Regions from separate parts of the Shinella sp. GW835-FHT14H05 genome, predicted to be linked through region 1. Evidence: predicted binding sites of a transcription regulator. Region 1 holds the regulator's gene; each other region holds the start of a gene.

Region 1 (7,765 bases):
CCCGAAGAGGTCAAGGCGACGTCGCAGGCCGAGCAGAACCTCGGCTACAACATGATCGGCGCCATTGCCCGCGGTATGGCGATGCTCTCGGCGGAAGAACGCGAGGCGCTGTTCAAGGACGGCACCACCGCACGCAGCCTGCTCGCCACCAAGGGCGTGCCGCTTGCCGCCGATCCGGCGCCCTACATGCTGAAGTCCGCCGATGATCTCAGCCGCATGTCGCGGGCGAGCAGCACCTTCCTGTCGATCCTCGTCGTCCTGGCCGCGGCCGTCGGCGCGTTTTTCTCCTACCGCGCCATTGCGCCGCGGTTCCGCGCCCGCAACCGCGTCGAAGGCGTCATGCTGGTCGGCCTCATCGCCGCCTCGTCGATCGCTATCCTGACAACGGTCGGCATCGTCGCCTCCATGGCAACGGAAGCCATCCACTTCTTCAACAGGGTGCCTGCCTGGGAGTTCTTCTTCGGCACGGTCTGGGATCCGCGTTTTGCCGCTGCCGGCTCGACGGACTCTTCCGGCCAGTTCGGCCTGATCCCGCTGCTCGCCGGCACGCTCTATATCGGCCTCGTCGCCATGCTGGTCGCCGTGCCGGTCGGGCTCTTCGCCGCGATCTACATGTCGGAATATGCCTCGCGTCACGTCCGCTCGGTTGCAAAGCCGCTGCTCGAAGTGCTTGCCGGCATCCCGACCATCGTCTACGGCTTCTTCGCCCTCGTGACCGTCGGCCCGTTCCTGCGCGACCTTTCCGAGCAGCTCAACGGCCTCGTCACCGGCGATTATTCCAATTTCATCCAGGCGCAGAGCGTTCTGACGGCCGGTTTCGTCATGGGCATCATGCTGATCCCCTACGTCTCCTCGTTGTCGGACGACATCATCACCGCCGTTCCGCGGGCCATGCGCGACGGCTCGCTCGGCCTGGGCGCCACCCGCTCGGAAACGATCAAGCGCGTCATCCTGCCGGCCGCACTGCCGGGCATCGTCGGCGCCCTGCTGATGACCGCCTCGCGCGCCGTCGGTGAAACGATGATCGTGGTCCTGGCCGCCGGCGTTGCCGCCCGCATCCAGCTCAACCCCTTCGAGCCGATGACGACCGTGACCGTCAAGATCGTCAGCCAGCTGACGGGCGACCTTGAATTCACCTCGCCTCAGACGCTGGTGGCATTCGCGCTGGGCATCACGCTGTTCTTCATCACGCTTTGCCTCAACATCTACGCCCTTTACATCGTGCGCAAATACCGGGAGCAGTACGAATGAGCCAGGTCTCCACGAGCCCTACTACGGCCGCCCTAGGTGCTGCCTCCAAGCCCGAACGCCGCGATATCGGCCTGCGCGGCCGCTATGCCGCCGAACGTCGCTTTCGCCTCTACGGCATGGCTGCGATTGCCTTCGGTCTGATCTTCCTGTTCCTGCTGCTGTTTTCGGTCGTCTCCAAGGGCTACACCGCATTCCAGCAGTCGATGATCACCATTCCGGTCGAGTTCTCCGAGCAGATCATCGACAAGGACAACGAGCGGGCCACCAACCCGCAGAAGCTGGTATCGGCCAACTATCCGGTCGTCGCCCGCAATGCGCTCGCCAAGGTGCTTGGCGTCGGCGAAGACGATCGTGCGGGCCTTCGCGCGGTCAACGGAATGATCTCGGACAGCGTCCGCACCCAGCTGCGCGATCTCGTGACCGCCAATCCGTCGATCATCGGCACCACACAGACCGTGACCTTCCTTGCGCACGGCGACCTCGATTCCGCCTTCAAGGGCCAGATCGATCTGGCCGTCCCCGAGAACAACCGCAAGATCTCCGACAAGCAGATCGGCTGGATGAACCAGCTTGCCGAAAGCGGCGCGCTTTCCAAGCACTTCAACACCGGCATCTTCCTGAACGGCGCATCGAGCCGTCCGGAAGCCGCCGGCGTGGCCGTCGCTGCCGTCGGCTCGCTCTACATGATGCTGATCGTGCTTGTGCTTGCGCTGCCCATCGGCGTCGCGGCCTCGATCTATCTCGAAGAGTTCGCACCGAAGAACCGCTTCACCGACCTCATCGAGGTCAACATCAACAACCTCGCCGCGGTGCCGTCGATCGTCTACGGTCTGCTCGGTCTCGCCGTCTTCGTCAACTTTGCGGGCTTCCCGCGCTCGGCCTCCCTCGTCGGTGGCCTGGTGCTGACCCTCATGACACTGCCGACGATCATCATCGCGACCCGTTCGGCGCTGAAGGCCGTGCCGCCGTCCATCCGCTCGGCAGCGCTCGGCCTCGGCGCCTCGAAGATGCAGACCGTGTTCCACCACGTCCTGCCGCTCGCCATGCCGGGCATCCTGACGGGCACCATCATCGGTCTCGCCCACGCGCTCGGCGAAACCGCGCCGCTGCTGCTCATCGGCATGGTTGCCTTCGTCGCCGATATTCCGTCGACGCCGCTCGAACCCGCAACGGCGCTGCCGGTGCAGATCTACATGTGGGCGAATGAGGCGGAGCGCGCCTTCGTGGAGCGCACATCGGGTGCTATCATCCTCCTCCTCGTCTTCCTCATCCTCATGAATGTTGGCGCCATCCTGTTGCGCCGCCGCTTCGAGCGGCGTTGGTAGAAGGACCAAACAGATGAACATGATGTCAGAAGCAGCAGTCGAGAAAGCGCTGGACAAGAAAATGAACGACATTTCCTACAAGATGATCGGCAAGGACGTTTCGGTCTACTACGGCGACAAGCGTGCCCTCTATGACGTGAACCTCAACGTCCGCCAGAACACCGTGACGGCCCTCATCGGCCCGTCGGGCTGCGGCAAGTCGACGTTCCTGCGCACGCTGAACCGCATGAACGACACGATCGAAGGCTGCCGCGTCACCGGCCGCATCACGCTCGACACGGACGATATCTACGATCCGAACATCGACGTCGTCGAACTGCGCGCCCGCGTCGGCATGGTGTTCCAGAAGCCGAACCCGTTCCCGAAGTCGATCTACGAGAACGTTGCCTACGGCCCGCGCATCCACGGCCTCGCCAAGGCGAAGGCCGACATGGACGCCATCGTCGAGTCGAGCCTGCAGAAGGCCGGCCTGTGGAACGAGGTGAAGGACCGTCTGCTGGAAGGCGGCACCGGCCTCTCCGGCGGTCAGCAGCAGCGCCTGTGCATCGCACGCGCCGTCGCCGTCAGCCCGGAAGTCATCCTGATGGACGAACCCTGCTCGGCGCTCGACCCGATCGCGACCGCAAAGGTCGAGGAACTGATCCACGAGCTGCGCGCCAACTTCACGATCGTCATCGTGACGCACTCGATGCAGCAGGCGGCCCGCGTTTCGCAGCGCACCGCCATGTTCCACCTCGGCAACCTCGTCGAGGAGAACGACACCGACAAGATGTTCACCAACCCGGATGACCAGCGCACGCAGGACTACATCATGGGCCGCTTCGGCTGACGCCATCGTCGCCGAACCCCCTGAAAATCCGAGCGCATTAAGGACACAACCATGTCATCGACCCATATTGTCTCGATTTATGACGAAGAACTGAAGTACCTCTCCCGCCGCATCTCCGAAATGGGTGGCACGGCCGAGCAGATGGTGGCGGATTCCGTCCGTGCGCTCGTCACCACCGATGGTGCGCTGGCGCAGAAGGTGATCTCGGAAGACGTCATCCTCGACACCGCCGAGCGCCAGATCAACGAGAAGGCGATCGTCACGATCGCCAAGCGCCAGCCGGTGGCTGCGGACCTGCGCGAAATCATGGGCGCGATCCGCATCGCGGCCGAACTGGAGCGCGTCGGCGACCTCGGCAAGAACACCGCCAAGCGCGTCATCGCCGTGCAGAGCTCGGGCATGCCCCGCAAGCTCACCCGCGGCCTGGAGCACCTCGCCGAACTGACGCTGATCCAGCTCAAGGAAGTGCTCGACGTCTACGCCACCCGCTCGGTGGAGAAGGCCAAGGCGATCCGCGAGCGCGACGACGAGATCGACGCGATCTACACCTCGCTGTTCCGCGAACTCCTCACCTACATGATGGAAGATCCGCGCAACATCACGCCCTGCACCCACCTCCTGTTCTGCGCCAAGAACATCGAGCGCATCGGCGACCATGCGACAAACATCGCGGAAACCATCTACTACATGGCGACCGGCTCGCAGCCCGAAGGCGAACGCCCGAAGGACGACACCTCGACGTCAGTGGTCACTGCCGACGTCACTGAAGCCTCCGAGTAAGGAGTTTTGCCTCCATGGTGCCCAGAATCGCCGTCGTGGAAGACGAGGAGGCGCTAAGCGTCCTCCTGCGCTACAACCTCGAAGCCGAAGGTTTCGAGGTCGATACGATCCTCTCCGGTGACGAGGCCGAAGTGCGCTTGCAGGAGCGCATGCCGGACCTCCTCATCCTCGACTGGATGCTGCCGGGCGTTTCGGGCATCGAACTGTGCCGGCGGCTGCGCCAGCGGCCGGAGACCGAACGCCTGCCGATCATCATGCTGACGGCACGCGGTGAGGAAAGCGAGCGCGTGCGCGGGCTCGCCACCGGCGCCGACGACTATGTCGTCAAGCCGTTCTCGACGCCTGAGCTCGTCGCCCGCGTGCGCGCCATGCTGCGCCGGGCCCGGCCGGAAGTCGTCTCGACGGTGCTGCGCTGCGGCGATATCGAGCTCGACCGCGAGACGCATCGGGTGCATCGCCGCACCCGCGAAGTCCGCCTCGGCCCGACGGAATTCCGACTGCTGGAATTCCTGATGACCTCGCCTGGCCGCGTCTTCTCGCGCTCGCAGCTTCTCGATGGCGTCTGGGGCCACGACATCTATGTCGACGAACGCACGGTCGACGTGCATGTCGGCCGCCTGCGCAAGGCGCTCAACTTCGCAAACATGCAGGACGTCATCCGCACGGTCCGCGGCGCAGGCTATTCGCTGGAAGCCTAAGCGACCCCTTTCCTCCCAAGGACGAAAATGGGCCCTTCGGGGCCTGTTTGCGTTTCGGAGTGTGGTCCGGCCCTGCACCACAAACGAAAACGGACCCTTTCGGGTCCGCATCGCATGTGCTGTCGTGGAAAAGATCACCGCATCCGGCGGCGCTCGGCCGAGGGCTGGTAGGCGAGGCGCTGGTGGTAGGTGCAGTAGGGCGAGTTGTCCGGGGACTCGTTGCCGCAGAAGTGGAAGTCGTCGTTCAGCGGGTCGCCGATCGGCCATTTGCAGGTGCGCTCGGTGAGCTGCGTCAGCTCGAGCCGGCGCGACATGGGCACGACCACGCTGTTGCCGTTGGACGGAACCGGAAGCTGCTCGCGCTGCGTCTCGAAATCCGTCTCGACCTCTTCCTTGGTAATGGTGTTGCCGGCCGGGCGCACGACGGAGCGGGCGGTCACGGCGCGGGCCTGGAAGGTTGTCGCGGGGCGCGGGGCTGCCGGCACCGGGCGCTTGGGACGCGACGCGCTCTGCGTGCCGCCGGCCTTGGCGCGGCCCGGAAGGTTCAGCCGGTGCACCTTGCCGATGACCGCGTTGCGGCTGACGCCGCCGAGCTGTGCCGCGATCTGGCTCGCGCTCAGGCCCTCGCTCCAGAGCTTCTTGAGTTTCTCGACCCGCTCGTCTGTCCAGTTCATCTCTCGTCTCCGCTCGACGCTCGCAATGCGGGAATCCCTCATCGCGTTCCGGACGGGTCCGGAATTTGAACGCCCTAACTCTTTTGGTGACTAGTTCCGCCGCATGCAGTCTAGTAATTGGTCTTTAACCTAGAGTTTGGGGGACTCTGTGACAAGAGTCGCAGGAATCCGGGCGAATCGATTTCCGAGTTTTCCCCAACTTGCTGGCTGGGTGTGACTCGATAGCGACACCTTCCGCGCGTGGCGTGAATCCTTACCTTGCGGGAGGTTCAGCACTATTTCGGGGTGCGATTTGTTGACATCCCGGCCTGAAATGCCGATAGTGCCGCATGCCGCCGAAAGGCGGCTTTTGATTTTTCTGGAGCCTGGAAAAGTCAAGCCGCGTTCACGTTTTTCCGCATCTCTTTTTCGGAGGATCCGCGCCATGGCCGATGCCGCGCCGCTCTATGAAACCTATATGCGTGCACCGCTCCGGTTCACGCGCGGGGAGGGCGTCTGGCTGATCGCCGAGGATGGCGAGCGATATCTCGACTTCGCCGCCGGCGTCGCCGTCAATTCGCTGGGCCACGCGCATCCGCATCTCGTCGCCGCTCTGAAGGACCAGGCCGACAAGGTCTGGCACCTGTCGAACCTCTATGAGGTTCCGGGCCAGGAAAGCCTCGGTCGGCGCCTGACGGAAGCGACCTTCGCCGACAAGGTGTTCTTCACCAATTCCGGCGCGGAAGCGCTGGAATGCGCGATCAAGACGGCGCGCCGCTATCATTTCGCCAAGGGCCATCCCGGCAAGTTCCACATCATCACCTTCGAAGGCGCCTTCCACGGCCGCACGCTCGCGACGATCGCCGCCGGCGGCCAGGAAAAGTACCTCGAAGGCTTCGGCCCCAAGGCCCCCGGCTTCCTCCAGGTTCCCTTCGGCGACATCACCGCCGTCAAGGATGCGATCACGGAGGAGACGGCGGCGATCCTGATCGAGCCGGTGCAGGGCGAGGGCGGCATCCGCCCGGTGCCGAAGGAATTCATGCAGGAGCTGCGCCAGCTCTGCGACGAATACGGCCTGCTGCTGGTGCTCGACGAGGTTCAGTCCGGCGTCGGCCGCACCGGGCGTCTGTTCGCCCATGAATGGTCGGGGGTCACGCCGGATATCATGGCGGTCGCCAAGGGCATCGGCGGCGGTTTCCCGCTCGGCGCCTGCCTTGCCACGAACGAAGCGGCCGCCGGCATGGTCGCCGGCACGCATGGCTCCACCTATGGCGGCAATCCGCTCGCCATGGCGGTCGGCAACGCGGTGCTCGATGTCGTGCTGGAAGAGGGCTTCCTCGACCATGTGCGCGACGTGGCGCTCGTTTTCCGCCAGGGCCTCGCGGCGCTGAAGGATCGCTTCCCCGAGATCATCGAGGATATCCGCGGCGAGGGCCTGATGCTCGGTATCAAGGCGAGGATTCCGACCGCCGAACTGCTCAAGGCCGTGCGTGCGGAAAAGCTGCTCGCCGTGCCGGCGGGCGATAACGTGCTGCGGCTGCTGCCGCCGCTGACGGTGACCGCCGAGGAGGCGCGCGAGGGGCTTGCGCGCATCGAGCGGGCTGCCGAAAAGCTCAGCGCCGCCAAGGCTGCCTGAGCACTGCCGCGACGCGCGTCACTCGTGACGCGCAAAGGTCGCGGCAGCATCAAAGGACCGGACAGACAGGACACATCATGGCCAAGCATTTTCTCGACCTTTCCGCCGTTTCGGAAAGCGATCTCCGCGTCATCATGGACGATGCGCACACGCGCAAGGCCGCCAGCAAGGCCGGCACGGAGGCAAAGCCGCTCGCCGGCAAGATGCTCGCCATGATCTTCGAGAAGCCCTCCACCCGAACCCGCGTCTCCTTCGACGTCGGCATGCGCCAGCTCGGCGGCGAGACGCTGTTCCTGTCGGGTACGGAAATGCAGCTCGGCCGCGCCGAGACGATCGGCGATACCGCCAAGGTGCTCTCGCGCTATGTCGATGCCATCATGATCCGCACGACCGACCATGCCCGCCTGCTGGAGCTTGCCGAACACGCCACCGTGCCGGTCATCAATGCGCTGACGGACCTGACGCATCCCTGCCAGATCATGGCCGACATCATGACCTTCGAGGAGCATCGCGGCTCGACGAAGGGCAAGACCTTCGCCTGGACGGGCGACGGCAACAATGTGCTGCATTCCTTCGTCGAAGGTTCGGCCCGC
Region 2 (7,765 bases), on a different contig from region 1:
GCCAACCCGGCCCAGATGGCCGCCGGCATCCTGCGCGCCGCCGTGTCGCGCGGCGTCGAGGTGGTCAGCCCGCTGGAAATCACCGACGTGCGCTCGACAACCCAAGGCGTCTTCCTCGCCACCGCCGACGGCAAGATTGTCTCCGCCGGCCATGCCGTCTTCTGCTCCGGTTATGAATTCCTGGAAGCCGTCGCGCACAAGGACCACGCCATCATCTCCACCTGGGCGATCGCCACCCCGCCGGCCATCGACCTGCCCGACTGGCTGAAGGAATGCATCGTCTGGGAGGGCGCCGATCCCTATCTCTATCTTCGCCGCTCCCGCGACGGCCGGCTGATCGCCGGCGGCGAGGACGAGGAGGACGAAGAGGCCTTCGCCTCGCCGCAGAAGCTGAAGAACAAGGCCAAGATCATCCGCAAGAAGGCCGAAGCCCTGCTGGGCTTTTCGCTGCCGGAGCCCGACTATTCCTGGGCCGCACCCTTCGGCACCACCCGCACCGGCCTGCCGCTCATCGGCCGCGTCCCCGGCATGGACAATGTCTTTGCGGTCATGGGGTTCGGCGGCAACGGCATCACCTTCAGCCAGATCGCCGCCGAGATCGTGTCGTCGGAAATTGCCGGCCACGGTGATGCGGATGCCGACCTTTTCGCCATCCGCAACGCCGATTCCTGACGATCGGCAGGATCACCGGCGCGATATTCCCCTTCCGTCGAATGGTTGGGTGCGCAACCGGCCGCGGCCGGACTGATCGTCAGGAGCGGAAGCGCTTGCGATATTCCCCGGGCGTCAGCCCGACGATGCGGGCGAAAACCTTCCGGAACGCGCCGGGATCGACATAGCCGACATCGACGGCGACGCTCTCGACAGAACGCGTGGTGAATTGCAGCATCTCCTGCGCCTTTGCCACGCGCAGCCGCTGGCAATAATCGGTCGTCGTCAGCCCCGTCGCCTTGCGAAAACGCCGCAGGAACGTGCGCGCCTCCAGCCCAGCCTGCGCGGCAAGCCCATCGAGGCCGATCTCCTTCGCCTCGCTCGCCTGCAACCAGTGCTGCACCTTCAGGATTGCCGCGTCGCCATGCAGCAGGCGCGGCGAGAAGGTGCTGTAGTAGCGTTGCTCGCGGCCCGGCGGGTCGATGACGAATTGCCGGGCGATCTCCAGCATGATCGTCGGCCCGAGAAAACGGTCGATCAGTTTCAGCCCCAGATCCACCCAGGCCATGACGCCGCCCGCCGTGAAAATATCGCCGTCGTCGTTGAGCAGGCGGTCCGTATCGACGTGGACATCCGGAAAGCGCATCTCGAACGTCTCCGCGATCACCCAGTTGGTGGTGATCGTGCGGCCGGCCAGAAGCCCGGTCTCGCCGAGCAGGAAGGCGCCGGCGCAGATCGAGGCGAACTGGATGCCGGAGGCGTGGCATTCACGCAGCCAGGCGGCGAAAGGTGCTGCATCCTCCCGCCGGATCGGATCGCCAAGTGCGGGCGGCAGCACGAGCACGCAGGGCCGCGACGCCCCGTCGATGGCGCCGCTGGCGTCGATGCGCACCGGCGCGCCGTCCTCCAGCCGCCAATGGCTGACCACCAGCGTCGGCCCCGCCCGGCCCTTCTCGCCCGCCAGTTCCGTCGCCGAATTGAACAGATCGGTCATGCCGAGCACGGCGGCCATCTGCACACCGGGATAAAGCACCAGTCCGATCTCGGCCGCGTCTGCCATGTCACTTTCACCCTGTATTATGTCGGTATCGCCAATGGCGAGACATGGCAGGGCAGAGGCACAATGTCCATGACATCAAGCAGCAGGGAAAGGACACCCCATGAGCAAACGCGCCGTCATCATCGTCGACCTCCAGAAGGACTATCTCGCCACCGGCAATTTCGCGCTGACCGGCATCGACGCCGCCGCCGCCAATGCGGCCCGCGTCGTCGAGGCGGCCCGCGGCAAGGGCGACCGGATCGTGCATGTCCACCACATCGCCAAGGACGCCGATTCGCCGCTCTTCGCCCCCGGCACGGATGGCATCAATCCGATCCCGGCCATCAGGCCGCAGGATGGCGATACCGTCATCGTCAAGAACTATCCGAACTCGTTTCGCGAAACGACGCTGCAGCAGGCCTTGCAGGCGGACGGCATCGAGGAGGTGGTGGTCGTCGGCGCGATGAGCGACGTCTGCATCGATGCGACGGCGCGCGCGGCGGCCGATCTCGGCTACGGCCTCACCGTCGTGCACGATGCCTGCGCCACGCGCGACAAGGCCTTTGGTGATTCGGTCGTGCCGGCCGCCCAGGTCCATGCCACGATCATGTCGGCGCTGGAATTCGGCTACGGCAAGGTCACGACGACCGCAGATTTCCTCGCATAGGCCTGGAAAACCGGACGAAAACCGTCACCTCCGCCCTCGGCGGGGGTGGCTGCCGCCTGTCCGCCGACGCGCTTCAGGCCGCTCCAGGGCGGCCCGTCATTCCCGTGTCATGTGACAATGGTGTTTCTTCCCGCGTGAATGAACCCGGCAGCCGCCAGCATGGCCCGGCGCCCTTCGGAGTACGCGTGAATGGACATGGCTCAGGCCTTCGCCCTTGCCTCGGGCGCTCTCGTCGCCACCAATGCCGCAAGCATCCTTATCGCCGGAAGGCGGCTGAAAGCCGTCGATGCCGCTCCGCCGGAAATCGAGGAAAAGCCGCCGGTATCGATCGTCGTTCCCGTGCGCGGCATCGAGAACTTTTCCGCCGAGACGCTCGCCCGCGCCTTCCGCCTGACCTGGCCGGACTATGAACTGCTGTTCTGCGTGGCGCATGCCGGTGATCCGATCATCCCGGAAATCGAGAAGACGGCGGCGGCGCATCCGCATGTCGCTGCCCGCATCCTGATCGGCGACGACCGCATCAGCGCCAATCCGAAGCTCAACAATTGCGTCAAGGGCTGGCAGGCGGCGCGCCACGACTGGGTGGTGCTCGCCGATTCGAACGTGCTGATGCCGCCGGACTATATCCAGCATCTGATGGGCGGCTGGCGGATCGATTCGGGCCTTGTCTGCTCGACGCCGCTCGGCTCGCGCCCGGACGGGTTCTGGGCGGAGGTGGAATGCATGTTTCTCAACACCCAGCAGGCGCGCTGGCAATATGCCGGTGAGGCGATCGGCCTCGGCTTCGCGCAGGGCAAGAGCATGCTCTGGTACAAGCCGATGCTGGACGCAAACGGCGGCATCCATGCGCTGAACGCCGAGATCGCCGAGGATGCCGCCTCGACGAAGCTCGTGAGCCGTCTCGGCCTGAAAGTGCACCTCGTCTCCTCGCCCTTCGAGCAGCCGCTTGGGCGGCGCACCGGGCAGGAGATCTGGTCGCGCCAATGCCGCTGGTCGCGCCTGCGCCGCGTCACCTTCCCTGGCTTCTTCACCCCGGAAATTCTTCTGGGCGCCCTGCCGCCGCTGCTGCTGGCGCTGGTCGCGGCATTGATCGGCGACGCAACGCTCGCGCCCGCCGCCCTCCTGGTGCTGGCCGCCATCTACCTGCCGGAAGTCGCCCTTGCCTTGGCCAAGGGCTGGCGGCTTTCCGTCTGGTCGGTGCCGGCGATGATCGTGCGCGATTGCATGATGCCGGCCGTCTGGCTGCGAAGCTGGGTCGGCGGCAATATCGACTGGCGCGGCAACACGATGACGATCGGCACGACCGCCTGCGAATTGAAGGAAGCGCCGGCGGGCTCGTAACCCGTCAGCCTTTCACCCGCAGACCGTCCAGCAAGGTCCGGAACCCGCGGACCGCCCGCTTCGACGTCTCTTCCGGCGTCTCGGACTTGGCGATCCACAGTGCCGCATGGCTGCTCGCCCCGTTGATCAGGCGGGCGGCCGTTTCCGTGTCGATATCGGCCATCACGCCGTCGCCCTTCAACTGCTCGATGCTGTGGCTCAGCGCCGCAATGCAGCCATTGCTGGTCGGCCATTGCGAGACGTCGCCGAGCACCGCCGGCCCGTCGCGAAACATGATGCGCTGGATTTCCGGCTCCAGCGCCATCTCGATATAGGCGACGCATTCCTCGACGAACCCGTCCCATCGGCTCGGTGCCCCGGCCGAAATCGTGTGCAGCCGCGCCGTCATCTCCGCGTCGATCTGCTGGATGACCGCCTGGAGCAGCCCCTTCTTGTCGCCGAAATGATGATAGAGCGCGCCGCGCGTCAGCCCCGCCTCCGCGGTGAAATCATCCATCGACGCCTCCGCATAGCCGACGGTGCCAAAGGCAAACCGCCCCGCGGCAATCAGCTTGGCTCTCGTTTCGGCGATCATTTCCTCGCGCGGCTTGCGCATGGCAGCTCCTTTTTACATACGCCGCGTATTTTATTTGACATACGCTGCGTATGCAACTATCTCTTCGACATACGCCACGTATGTAAGTGGCTGACCATTCATTTGCGAGGAGCAGGCCATGGCCAACCCGTATAAAGAGATTTTCAGCGTCCCAGGAACCGTGGGCTTCTCCGCCGCCGGTTTCCTCGCACGCCTTCCCATCGCCATGGCGCCGATCGGCATCGTCGCCATGCTGTCGCAGACGCGCGGCGAATATTGGCTCGCCGGCGCCGTCTCCGCCACCTTCGCGCTGACCAACGCCCTCATCTCGCCGCAGGTCTCCCGCCTCGTCGACCGCTACGGCCAGGCGGCGGTGCTCACCCCGGCAACCATCGTCTCGGTCGTCGCCTTCCTGCTGCTGATTGCCGGCACCAACCAGGGCTGGCCGGTCTGGACGCTCTTCGCCAGCGCCTTCCTCGCCGCCGCCATGCCGAGCATCCCTGCCATGCTGCGCGCCCGCTGGAGCGAGATTTTTCGCGATCGGCCCGAGCTCAACACCGCCTTCGCCTTCGAATCGGCCGCGGACGAGCTGGTCTACATCGCCGGCGCCTCGCTGTCGGTCGGCCTTGCCGTCGCGCTGTTTCCGGAAGCCGGCATGCTGATCAGCACCGCCTTTCTCGCCGTCGGTAGCTTCTTCTTCCTGCTGCAACGCGGCACGGAACCGCGCATACACTATGTCGCCGGCAGTAAGCCGCAGAAATCGGCGATCCGCCTGCGCCCGGTGCAGATCATCACGCTGGCGCTGATCTTCGTCGGCTCCACCTTCGCCACGGCTGAAGTGAGCGCGGTCGCCATCACCAAGGAACTCGGCCAGCCGAATGCCGCAAGCCTCGTCATCGGCGTCTATGCCATCGGCTCCTTCGTCGTCGGCCTCGTCCTCGGCGCGCTGAACCCGAAGATGGCGCTGCAAAAGCAGTTGTTGATCGCCGTCGCCGTGCTGGCGCTGACCGCCCTGCCGCTGCCCTTTGCCGGCTCGGTGCCGCTGCTGGCCGTCGCGGTCTTCGTCAGCGGCATCGCCATCTCGCCGACCTTCATCACCGCCTTCGGCCTGGTCGAGCGCCGCGTGCCTGGCGCCATGCTGACGGAAGGCGTCACCTGGGTCACCACCGGCATCGGCATCGGCATGGCACTCGGCGCCTTCGTCGCGGGCTGGGCGGTCGATAATTTCGGTGCACAGAACGGCTTCTGGGTCTCCGTCGCCGCCGGCATCGGCGCCCTGCTGACCATCAGCCTCGGCCAGCGCACGCTCGCCGGAGAGGATTGCGACGACAGCGTCTGCCCGCTGGTGCAGGCCGCCGAGTAGCCCTCGCCCCTGAACACAAAAAGCCCGGCCTGCGCCGGGCTTTTCAGTTTTGACGATGGCGTCAGATCACCTGGCCGCCGGACACCTCGATGCGCTGGCCGGTGATCCAGCGGTTGTCCTCCGACAGAAGGCTCGCGATCATCGGGCCGATATCGTCCGGCACCCCGACCCGGCCCAGCGCGGTCATGTCGGCGAACACCGTGTTGAGATCCGGCATGTCGCGCACCGCACCGCCCAGGAAATCGGTCTCGATGGCGCCCGGCGCCACCGTGTTCACCGCAATGCCACGGCTGCCAAGCTCCTTCGCGAGATAGACGCTGAGGATTTCCACCGCCCCCTTGGCCGCGGCATAGGCCGAGAAGCCGGGATAGGAGACGCGGGTGAGACCCGTCGACAGATTGACGATGCGCCCGCCATCGGCAATCAGCGGCAACAGCGCCTGCGTCAGGAAGAACACGCCCTTGAAATGCACGTCGACCAGGCTGTCGAACTGCGCCTCCGTCGTCTCGGCAATCGCCGCCATGTCGCCGTGGCCGGCATTGTTGACGAGATGGTCGAAGTTCTCGCGCTGCCACGTCTCGGCGAGCGCCTTGCGCAGCGCTTCGACGAAAGCCGCAAATCCGGCAACCACGCCGGTATCGAGCCGCAGCGCGACGGCCTTGCGGCCCAGCGCCTCGATTTCGGCGACGACGATGCGCGCATCCTCCTCGCGGCTCCGGTAGGTGATGATGACGTCGCCGCCGCGGCGGGCGATGCTGAGGGCGGTATTGCGTCCGAGGCCGCGGCTGCCGCCGGTGACGAGAGCGATCTTGGTCATGGGAAACTCCTTCGGTTGGAATGACCGATTGATACCAAGCGCCCCCGCCGCCGGTCGTTACCGGAAGCTCGCCGATCCTTGCCTGATCCTCCAAACCGATTTACGCGGGCGCCGGACGCCGCTAGGATGCCGGCATGACAGAGACGCTCCTTGCCACCGTCCGCCGCTATGTCGAGGCCAATGCCGATGCCACGGGCATCGCCCGCACACCCGTGCCCGGCCTCACCACCATTCGCACCACGCAGCCCACCGGCCTCGACTATATGATTGCCCGCCCGCTGGTCTGCCTCGTGCTCCAGGGCAGCAAGCATGTGACGATGGGGGCGAACAGCTTCACCTTCCATGCCGGGGATTCGCTGCTGATTACCGCGGACGTGCCGACCGTCAGCCAGATCCTGCAAGCAAGCCCCGAAGCGCCCTACCTCTCCCTGGTGCTGGACCTGAACCCAGCGGTCATCGCCGAACTCTGCGTGGAGATGCAGGCAACGGCCGCGCCCGGCGGGCTGGCGATACGCTCCGCACCGACGGACAGCGAGGTAAGTGACGCGGCGCTGCGCCTGATGCGCTTGCTCGATCGTCCGGCCGCCGTGCCGGTGCTGCATGCGCAGCTCGTGCGTGAACTGCATTACTGGCTGCTCGAAGGCCGCCACGGCGCGGCCATCCGCCAGCTCGGCTATCCGGATGGACAGGCACAGCGTGTCGCCCGCGCCGTCGCGCTGCTGCGGGCGGAGTTCGCCCAGCCGCTGCCGGTGGACAAGCTCGCCGCCATTGCCGGCATGAGCCCGTCCTCCTTCCACCAGCATTTCCGCAACGTCACTTCGCTCTCACCCTTGCAATTCCAAAAGCAGTTGCGGCTGATCGAGGCGCGGCGGTTGATGCTGTCGCAAGGCGCCAATGCCAGCACCGCCGCCTATGCCGTCGGTTATGAGAGCGTACCGCAGTTCACGCGCGAATACCGCCGCATGTTCGGCCTGCCGCCGGCGCAGGAAACCCAGACAGCCCGCAGCCTCACGCTGGAATCGGCCTGACGCAAAAAGCCCGGCACAAGGCCGGGCTTTTGTCATTCTCCCATATCCGGTGTCAGACGAGCCGGCTCTGCTCCAGCGCCGCTTCCACGAAGCTCGCGAAAAGCGGGTGCGGATCGAGCGGGCGGCTCTTCAGTTCCGGGTGATACTGCACGCCGATGAACCACGGGTGATCCGGATATTCCACCGTCTCCGGCAGCACGCCGTCCGGCGACATGCCGGAGAACACCAGGCCGCAGCCTTCCAGCCGGTCCTTGTAGTCGACGTTCACTTCGTAGCGGTGGCGGT
Region 3 (7,765 bases), on a different contig from region 1:
TTGCCGAGGCCGCACATGACCTTCTCGTTGAACAGCATGGCCGGCGAACGGCTCATGCCCTCGTAGATGACGAGGCGAATCGAGTTGGAACCGATATCCACGACTGACACCGGGGCAATTCCAGGCAACCGCCCCTGCGCTTCAGATTCGACCATGTATATCCGTTTTATTTCTTCCGGCGGCCTTGCCAGCCCGCGATCGCCTTCGGTGCGGAGGACTTCAGGGCTTCACCCCGGCCGGAGAGGCTGGGATTGGTCATGAAGTAGTGCTGAGCATTGAACGGCTCGGCTCCGGGCTGCACTTCCATGCGCCGGGACGTTCCATCCGGAAGGATTTCGTAGCTCTGCTGGTTATCGATGAGATTGCCCAACATGATCTGCGAAATGACCTGCTCATGCACCGTCCGGTTGATCAGAGGCACAAGTGTCTCGACCCGCCGGTCCAGGTTTCGCGGCATCATGTCCGCGGAGCCTATATAGACCAGCGCTTTATCGGAGGGAAGCCCGTGGCCGTTGCCGAAGCAGAAGATGCGGGAGTGTTCGAGGAAGCGGCCGACGATGGATTTGACGTGGATATTGTCCGAAAGGCCCGGGACCTGCGGGCGCAGGCAGCAGATGCCGCGCACCACGAGGTCGACTTCCACGCCCGCCTGGCTCGCGCGATAGAGCGCGTCGATGATGTCGGGATCGACCAGCGAATTCATCTTCATCCAGATCGCCGCCGGCGCGCCGTTCCGGGCATGCGCGATCTCCTCCTCGATGTGGCGGATGATTCGCGGGCGCATCGTATAGGGCGAGAAGGCGAGCTTCATGCCGGCTTCCGGTTCGCCGTAGCCGGTGATGAAGTTGAAGATGTTCGCCATGTCGCTGGCGATCGTCGGGTTGCAGGTGAAGAAGGACAGGTCCGTGTAGATCTTCGCGGTGATCGGGTGGTAGTTGCCGGTGCCGAGGTGGCAATAGGTGCGAAGCCTGCCCTCCTCGCGGCGCACCACCATCGACATCTTGGCGTGGGTCTTCAATTCGATGAAGCCGAAGACGACCTGCACGCCGGCGCGCTCCAGGTCGCGCGCCCAGCGGATGTTGGCCTCTTCGTCGAAGCGGGCCTTGAGTTCCACCAGCGCCGTCACCGACTTGCCGGCCTCGGCTGCGTCGATCAGTGCGCGCACGATCGGGCTGTCGTTGGAGGTGCGGTAGAGCGTCTGCTTTATCGCCAGAACGTCAGGATCGCGCGCAGCCTGGAGAAGGAACTGGACCACCACGTCGAAGCTTTCGTAGGGGTGGTGGACGACCATGTCCTTTTCGCGGATGGCGGCGAAACAGTCTCCGGCATGCTCTCGGACGCGTTCGGGAAATCGGGCGTTATAGGGCTCGAACCTCAGGTCGTCGCGCGGCGCCTTGGCAATTTCCGACAGCGTGTTGAGGGCGAGCAGGCCCGGCAGGATGGCGACGCGGTTGTCCGGCACGCCGAGTTCGCCGACGACGAAGCGGCGCAGCGATTCCGGCATTTCCGAATCGGTCTCGATGCGGATCACCGAGCCGCGGCGGCGGCGCTTCAGCGCGGTCTCGAAGAAGCGCACGAGATCTTCGGCCTCTTCCTCCACTTCGATATCGCTGTCTCGAATGATGCGGAACGTGCCGGAGCCGCGCACGATATAACCGGGGAAGAGTTTTCCGATGAAGAGGCCGACGGCGTCTTCCAGCGTGATGTAGCGGATCGCGCCCTTGGAATCCGGCAGGCGGACGAAGCGGTCGAGCGCCACAGGCAAGCGCAAGAGCGCCGTCATCGGCTCCTTGCCCGTCGTGCTGTCGAGCTGGAGGCCGATCGAGAAGCCGAGGTTCGGGATGAACGGGAACGGATGCGCCGGGTCGATCGACAGCGGCGTCAGCACCGGGAAGATCGACTGGGTGAATTCCTGCTGCAGCCAGATCTTGTCGTCGCTGGAAAGCGCCGTCGGGCGGACGATCAGGATGTCTTCCTTGGCGAGATACTGCTGGAGCACGGCGAGCGAGGCCTGCTGCTCCATCTGGAGATTGTCGATCTCCTTCAGGATGTCGTCGAGCTGCTCGGCCGAGGTTTTTCCATCGGGGCTGCGAACGCCGACGCCCTGGCGCACCTGGCCTTCGAGGCCGGCGACGCGCACCATGAAGAATTCGTCGAGGTTGCCGGCCGAGATCGACAGGAAGCGCACGCGCTCCAAGAGCGGATGGGCGGTGTTCAGCGTTTCTTCGAGGACGCGGCGGTTGAACTGGAGCCAGGAGAATTCGCGGTTGATGAAGCGCTCGGGGCTCGCCATCAGGGCCGTGACGTCAATGGTCGCGCCTTCCGGCAGCGCCGCGTGCTCGACAGGCTTTTCCTGGGAGAGGCCCGTCTTTTCCTGGGAGAGGTCCGTGTTCGCAGTATCCATTGGAATGTCCCGCCCCCTTTGCCGTCAGACCGGCCGCATGTTCGGCGCGGTCTCGAACGGAAGAACAATTTTCACTTTAACGCGAAGCGCTTAGCGCAGTTTGACGACAGAACTGTGACAGTCAATCCTTGCCGCGAAAACTAGCCGGAAGTTTCCTCCCCGCCCACCATTTCGCCCAGAACCTCCTGCGCAAGCGCGCGCGTGATGCGGCTGCCGCGGGCGAGCGCCAGGCGATCGAGGCGTTCCACGAGCGTCTGTGCCGCCTCCAGCGAGCGCTCCATGCGCGCTACCATATAGGCCACCAGTTTCTCGTCGACGAAGAGCTGACGATCGGCGAACAGCTTAACGATGACCTGTGACAGCAGTTCGTCATCCGGCTCGCCGATCTCCACCACTGTCGCGGCCTTGAGGCGCGAGCGCAGGTCCGGCAGGTCGACCGCCCAGGACATCGGCCAGAGCCGGCTGGTGATGAGCAGCGTGTGGCCGTGCTGGCGCACATTGTTGATGATGTGGAAGAGCGTGCGCTCGTCGAAGCCGTTGCGGTCGGCATCCTCGATGAGTACGGGGCCGTGCTCAGCCGCCTCCTCGGCGCCCGTGCCGGCCTTCGCCTCGACGGCAACGGCGCCGGCCTTCTCGCGCCAGATGGCGGCAAGGTGGGATTTTCCCGAGCCGACCGGCCCGGCGATGATGACCACGGGTGCGGGCCATTGCGGCCAGGCGTCGATCATCGCGACGGCGGCGTTGACGGGCTCGGCAACCAGCAGGTCGTCGCGGCCCGTCGCGGGGTCGTGCCTGAAGGCCAGCGGCAACTGTTCGGCGGTCTTGCGCGATGTCATTGGTCTACTCGGTACTAACTCTTTGTTCTGACGCGCTTTCCGGCGGAAGGCGCGCCATCGTCCGGCATGTTCTCTTCCAGGAGAACCGGCTTGCTCGTGCCATGATAGAGGTCGCTGTCAAGGTAGCGCTCCAGGCCGAAGCGGACAAGCACGCCGACGGCGGCGGCGGCCGGCACGGCGATCATCAGCCCGACGAAGCCGAACAGCGCGCCGAAGGCGACCAGCGCGAACATCAGCCAGACCGGATGCAGGCCGACGCGCGAACCGACGAGCTTCGGCTGCAAAATATTGCCCTCGATGAACTGGCCGACGAAGAAGATGCCGGCGACGAGGATGACCATCCAGTAATCCGGCCAGAACTGCACCAGCGCCACGCCCACCGACAGGGTGAGGCCGACCAGCGAGCCCACATAGGGCACGAAGCTGATGAGGCCGGCGAAGAGGCCGATCAGCAGGCCGAAATTGAGCCCCGCAAAGGACAGGCCGATGCCGTAGAACAGGCCGAGGATGATGCAGATGGAGCCCTGACCGCGCACGAAGCCGGCGACGGAGGCGTTCATTTCCGAGGCGAGCCGGCGGACATTGGCGACATGGTCGCGCGGCACCCAGCTGTCCACCTTGGCGATCATGCGGTCCCAGTCGAGCAGCAGGTAGAAGGCGACGACCGGCGTGATAACGAAGAGCGAGGCGATGTTGACGAGCGCCATGCCCGAATTCCACACCTGCTTCATGACCGTGCCGAGCAGGCCCGCGCCTTCCGCGAGGATGGCGGAGAAATTCGCCTTGATCGTGTCCATCTGGCTGCTGATCCAGGAGGGCAGCAGGTCCGGGTTGAAGCCGGCGATCTGGGCTTGCAGGCTGGTGATGTAACCCGGCAGTTTTTCAAAGAAATCCGCGGCCTGGGTGGCGAGCAGCGGAATGATGATCATCAGCGAGAGCGCAAGCAGGATGACGAAGACGATGAGGATGACGACCGTCGCCATCATGCGGCTCAGGCCCCAGCGTTCCAGCCGGTCGGCCACCGGATCGAGGAAATAGGCGAGCGCCATGCCGGCGATGAAGGGCAGCAGGATATCGCTGAACACCATGAGGAAGAGCACGAAGAAGCCGAGCGCGATGAGCCAGAAGACCACCTGCCGCTTCAATCCCGCGCCGCTGATATGGGCTGCCATAACGCTCATTCCCTTTATTCCTTCGGTGCAGAGGAGATAGGATGCCCGTGGGAGACAGGTCAAGGCTCGGCGGCCGCAAGCGCCGGCATCACGGGTAAATCGGTGAAAAAATCCCGGTTTTCCCGGCATTGCGCTTGCACTTGCCGGCCCATCATGCCAATCGGGCGCGAACAGCGAGAAGTCGGAGACGAGAGCCATGAGCCAGTCGGAAAAGAACGGTCTGACCTACAGCGATGCAGGCGTCGACATCGACGCGGGTAACCTGATGGTGGAAAAGATCAAGCCGGCCGTGCGCTCGACGCGCCGCCCTGGTGCGGATGGCGAAATCGGCGGCTTCGGCGGCCTCTTCGACCTGAAGGCCGCAGGCTTCACCGATCCGGTGCTGGTCGCCGCGAACGACGGCGTCGGCACGAAGCTCAAGATCGCCATCGACGCCGACCGCCACGACACCGTCGGCATCGACCTTGTCGCCATGTGCGTCAACGACCTCGTGGTGCAGGGCGCCGAGCCGCTCTTCTTTCTCGACTACTTTGCCACCGGCAAGCTCGATCCAGACCAGGGTGCCGCGATCGTCGAAGGAATCGCCGAAGGCTGCCGCCAGGCCGGCTGCGCGCTGATCGGCGGCGAGACGGCCGAAATGCCCGGCATGTATTCGCATGGCGACTATGATCTCGCGGGCTTTGCCGTGGGTGCCGCCGAGCGCGGAAAACTGCTGCCGGCCGGCGACATCGCGGAAGGTGACGTCATCCTCGGCCTCGCCTCCTCCGGCGTGCATTCCAACGGCTATTCACTGGTGCGCAAGATCATCTCGCTCTCCGGCCTCGCCTGGGATGCCGAAGCGCCGTTCGACGCGTCCAGGACGCTCGGCGAAGCGCTGCTCACGCCCACCAAGATCTATGTGAAGCCGCTGTTGAAGGCGATCCGCGAGACCGGCTCGATCAAGGCGCTGGCGCATATCACCGGCGGCGGTTTTCCGGAAAACATTCCGCGCGTGCTGCCGAAACATCTCGCCGCCGAAATCGACCTCGACGCCGTCAAGGCGCCGGCCGTGTTCTCCTGGCTTGCCCGCACCGGCGGCGTGGAAGCCAGGGAAATGCTGCGCACCTTCAACTGCGGCGTCGGCATGATCGCTGTCGTGCCGGCCGACAAGGCCGACGAGGTTGCCGCCGTGCTGACCCGTGAAGGCGAGACCGCCTTCCGCCTCGGCCGCATGGTCGCCCGCGAAGAGGGCGCCGCCGGCACGATCTACAAGGGCACGCTCGCCCTATGAGCCAGACGGCACGCAAGCGCGTCGTCGCCTTCATCTCCGGCGGCGGCTCCAACATGCTGGCACTCGCGAAAGCCGCGGAAAGCCCTGATTTCCCGGCAGAGATCGTCGCGGTCTTCTCCGACAAGGCAGACGCCGGTGGGCTTGCCAAGGCCGAAGCGCTAGGCATCCCGGCCCGCGCCTTCCTGCGCAAGGATTTTTCGAGCAAGGAAGCCCACGAGGCCGCCATCCTGGAGGCGCTAGACGCGCTGTCGCCGGATCTCATCTGCCTCGCCGGCTACATGCGTCTGCTCTCCGGCACGTTCATCAACCGTTACGAAGGCCGCATCCTCAACATCCATCCCTCGCTGCTGCCGCTGTTCCCCGGCCTGCACACGCACCAGCGCGCCATCGACGCCGGCATGCGCATCGCCGGCTGCACGGTGCATTTCGTGACCGAGGGCATGGATGAGGGTCCAGTGGTGGTGCAGGCTGCCGTGCCGGTGCTGCCGGGCGATACGTCGGATGCGCTGGCCGGACGGGTGCTGAACGTCGAGCACCGCAGCTATCCGCTGGCGCTGCGGCTCGTGGCTGAGGGCAAGGTGCGCATGGAGAACGGCAAGACCGTCTCCAGCGGAGACCTGCCACAGATCGACGGCGCGCATCTGATCTCGCCGGCGGCGGTTTAACGCCCTCTTTCGGCCCAGACCTTTACCCACCCACCAACGTCATCCTCGGGTTTAACCCGAGGATCCATCCGCGCCCGGAACATGGATGGTCGGGTCAAGCCCGACCATGACGGAGGAGAGGTTGGCGGGAGACGGTGTCAGCGCTCAAATGACGAGAATCGGCGCCTTGCCCTTCACGCGGTCGTAGAGGTCCATGACATCCTGGTTGAGCATGCGCACGCAACCCGATGACACGGCTTTGCCGATCGATTTCCATTCCGGCGAGCCGTGCAGGCGGTAGAGCGTGTCCTCGCCGTTCTGGAAGATGTAGAGCGCACGCGCGCCGAGCGGATTGTTGAGGCCGCCGGGCATGCCGCCGTTGGCGCCGGAATATTTCACCAGTTCCGGCTGGCGCGCGACCATCTCGTTCGGCGGCGTCCATTTCGGCCAGGCCTGTTTCCACTGGATGACGCCGCGGCCCGACCAGGCAAAACCCTGCCGGCCGATGCCGACGCCGTAGCGCATGGCGCTGCCGTTCGACTGGATGAGATAGAGGAAGCGGTTGCCCGTATCGACGATGATCGTGCCCGGCTTTTCGGCAAACGGGCTCTCGACCTCCTGGCGGTAGAAGCGCGGGTCGATCTGCTGGTAGGGCACCGCCGGCACCTGGTAGCCACCATCCGAAACCGAAGCGTAGATCGAGGCGTAACGGGAGGATTCGGGCAGCAGGCCCGAGGGCGGCGTCTGGCCGTAAATGCTGATGGGACCCCTGCCGTCGATATATTCCGGACGGCCTTCCAGCGCGGGATTGCGGAAATAGGGCCGCGTCTCCTCGCGGAAACGATCCGTATTCATGGACGAGGTGCAGCCGGCGAGACCCGTCGCCATGGCAAGGCCGGAGAACTGCAGGAAGCGGCGGCGGGAAAGCGCGGTGTCGGTCATGGGGGGCGTCGATATCCGTTTTGCGGAAGCCGATAGTCTGTCAGGTTCACACTGAACCTGACAGACTATCGATTTCTTTGTTTTCGTTTGTCTTTCCGGGAAAACCGGATTCCACTTTTCCCTGACAAACTCTAGAATGGAGCGAGAGGCTGAATCACTAACTAACGAAATGCCAATTAGGTCCACAACCCTGCCCCAATTGTGGCAATTGCGGCTGACCTCAGGCTTACGCGCGTTGTTTTCTTGCCGACTGTGGCTTGCCGCCACTCTACCAAAGTGGCGCTTTACGCTGTATCCCCGATGGATAGGAATGCCGGGACAGGGGAGTGCGCGACGGGATGGACGCGAGCATCTTGAAGGAAGCGGGTTTTGCGCCCGTCGACGAGGCGGCCTGGCGCAAGCTTGCGGAAAAGGCGCTGAAGGGTGCCGATTTCGAGGCGACGCTGGTCTCCCGCACCGACGAGGGCCTCGAAATCCGGCCGATCCATGCCCGCCGG

The links. Region 1 encodes PhoB, which activates phosphate uptake and scavenging genes when phosphate is short. Its sites were predicted from a motif close to TGTCATNNANCTGTCAT; they were not measured.
Region 2: AC1Q6Z_RS24170 (ceramide glucosyltransferase) is a predicted target of PhoB. The motif match lies at 2,452-2,468, and genes of this name have one in related genera.
Region 3: AC1Q6Z_RS20485 (RNA degradosome polyphosphate kinase) is a predicted target of PhoB. The motif match lies at 2,508-2,524, and genes of this name have one in related genera.

The regions. Positions count from the first base shown of each region.
Region 1 covers NZ_JBXAFY010000004.1:78,006-85,770, reverse strand. The annotation lists gene pstC (phosphate ABC transporter permease subunit PstC) at 1-1,251, shown strand, start outside; gene pstA (phosphate ABC transporter permease PstA) at 1,248-2,576, shown strand; gene pstB (phosphate ABC transporter ATP-binding protein PstB) at 2,590-3,405, shown strand; gene phoU (phosphate signaling complex protein PhoU) at 3,457-4,185, shown strand; gene phoB (phosphate regulon transcriptional regulator PhoB) at 4,200-4,883, shown strand; gene AC1Q6Z_RS14945 (GcrA family cell cycle regulator) at 5,018-5,557, opposite strand; gene AC1Q6Z_RS14940 (aspartate aminotransferase family protein) at 5,982-7,172, shown strand; gene argF (ornithine carbamoyltransferase) at 7,250-7,765, shown strand, end outside.
Region 2 covers NZ_JBXAFY010000009.1:134,607-142,371, reverse strand. The annotation lists gene AC1Q6Z_RS24185 (NAD(P)/FAD-dependent oxidoreductase) at 1-672, shown strand, start outside; gene AC1Q6Z_RS24180 (GlxA family transcriptional regulator) at 752-1,711, opposite strand; gene AC1Q6Z_RS24175 (cysteine hydrolase family protein) at 1,812-2,357, shown strand; gene AC1Q6Z_RS24170 (ceramide glucosyltransferase) at 2,553-3,698, shown strand; gene AC1Q6Z_RS24165 (TetR/AcrR family transcriptional regulator) at 3,703-4,293, opposite strand; gene AC1Q6Z_RS24160 (MFS transporter) at 4,412-5,635, shown strand; gene AC1Q6Z_RS24155 (SDR family NAD(P)-dependent oxidoreductase) at 5,697-6,452, opposite strand; gene AC1Q6Z_RS24150 (AraC family transcriptional regulator) at 6,587-7,480, shown strand; gene pyrG (CTP synthase) at 7,533-7,765, opposite strand, start outside.
Region 3 covers NZ_JBXAFY010000007.1:17,387-25,151, forward strand. The annotation lists gene ppx (exopolyphosphatase) at 1-155, opposite strand, end outside; gene AC1Q6Z_RS20485 (RNA degradosome polyphosphate kinase) at 167-2,329, opposite strand; gene hdaA (DnaA regulatory inactivator HdaA) at 2,545-3,240, opposite strand; gene AC1Q6Z_RS20495 (AI-2E family transporter) at 3,255-4,412, opposite strand; gene purM (phosphoribosylformylglycinamidine cyclo-ligase) at 4,609-5,682, shown strand; gene purN (phosphoribosylglycinamide formyltransferase) at 5,679-6,347, shown strand; gene AC1Q6Z_RS20510 (L,D-transpeptidase) at 6,492-7,268, opposite strand; gene AC1Q6Z_RS20515 (methylmalonyl-CoA mutase family protein) at 7,607-7,765, shown strand, end outside.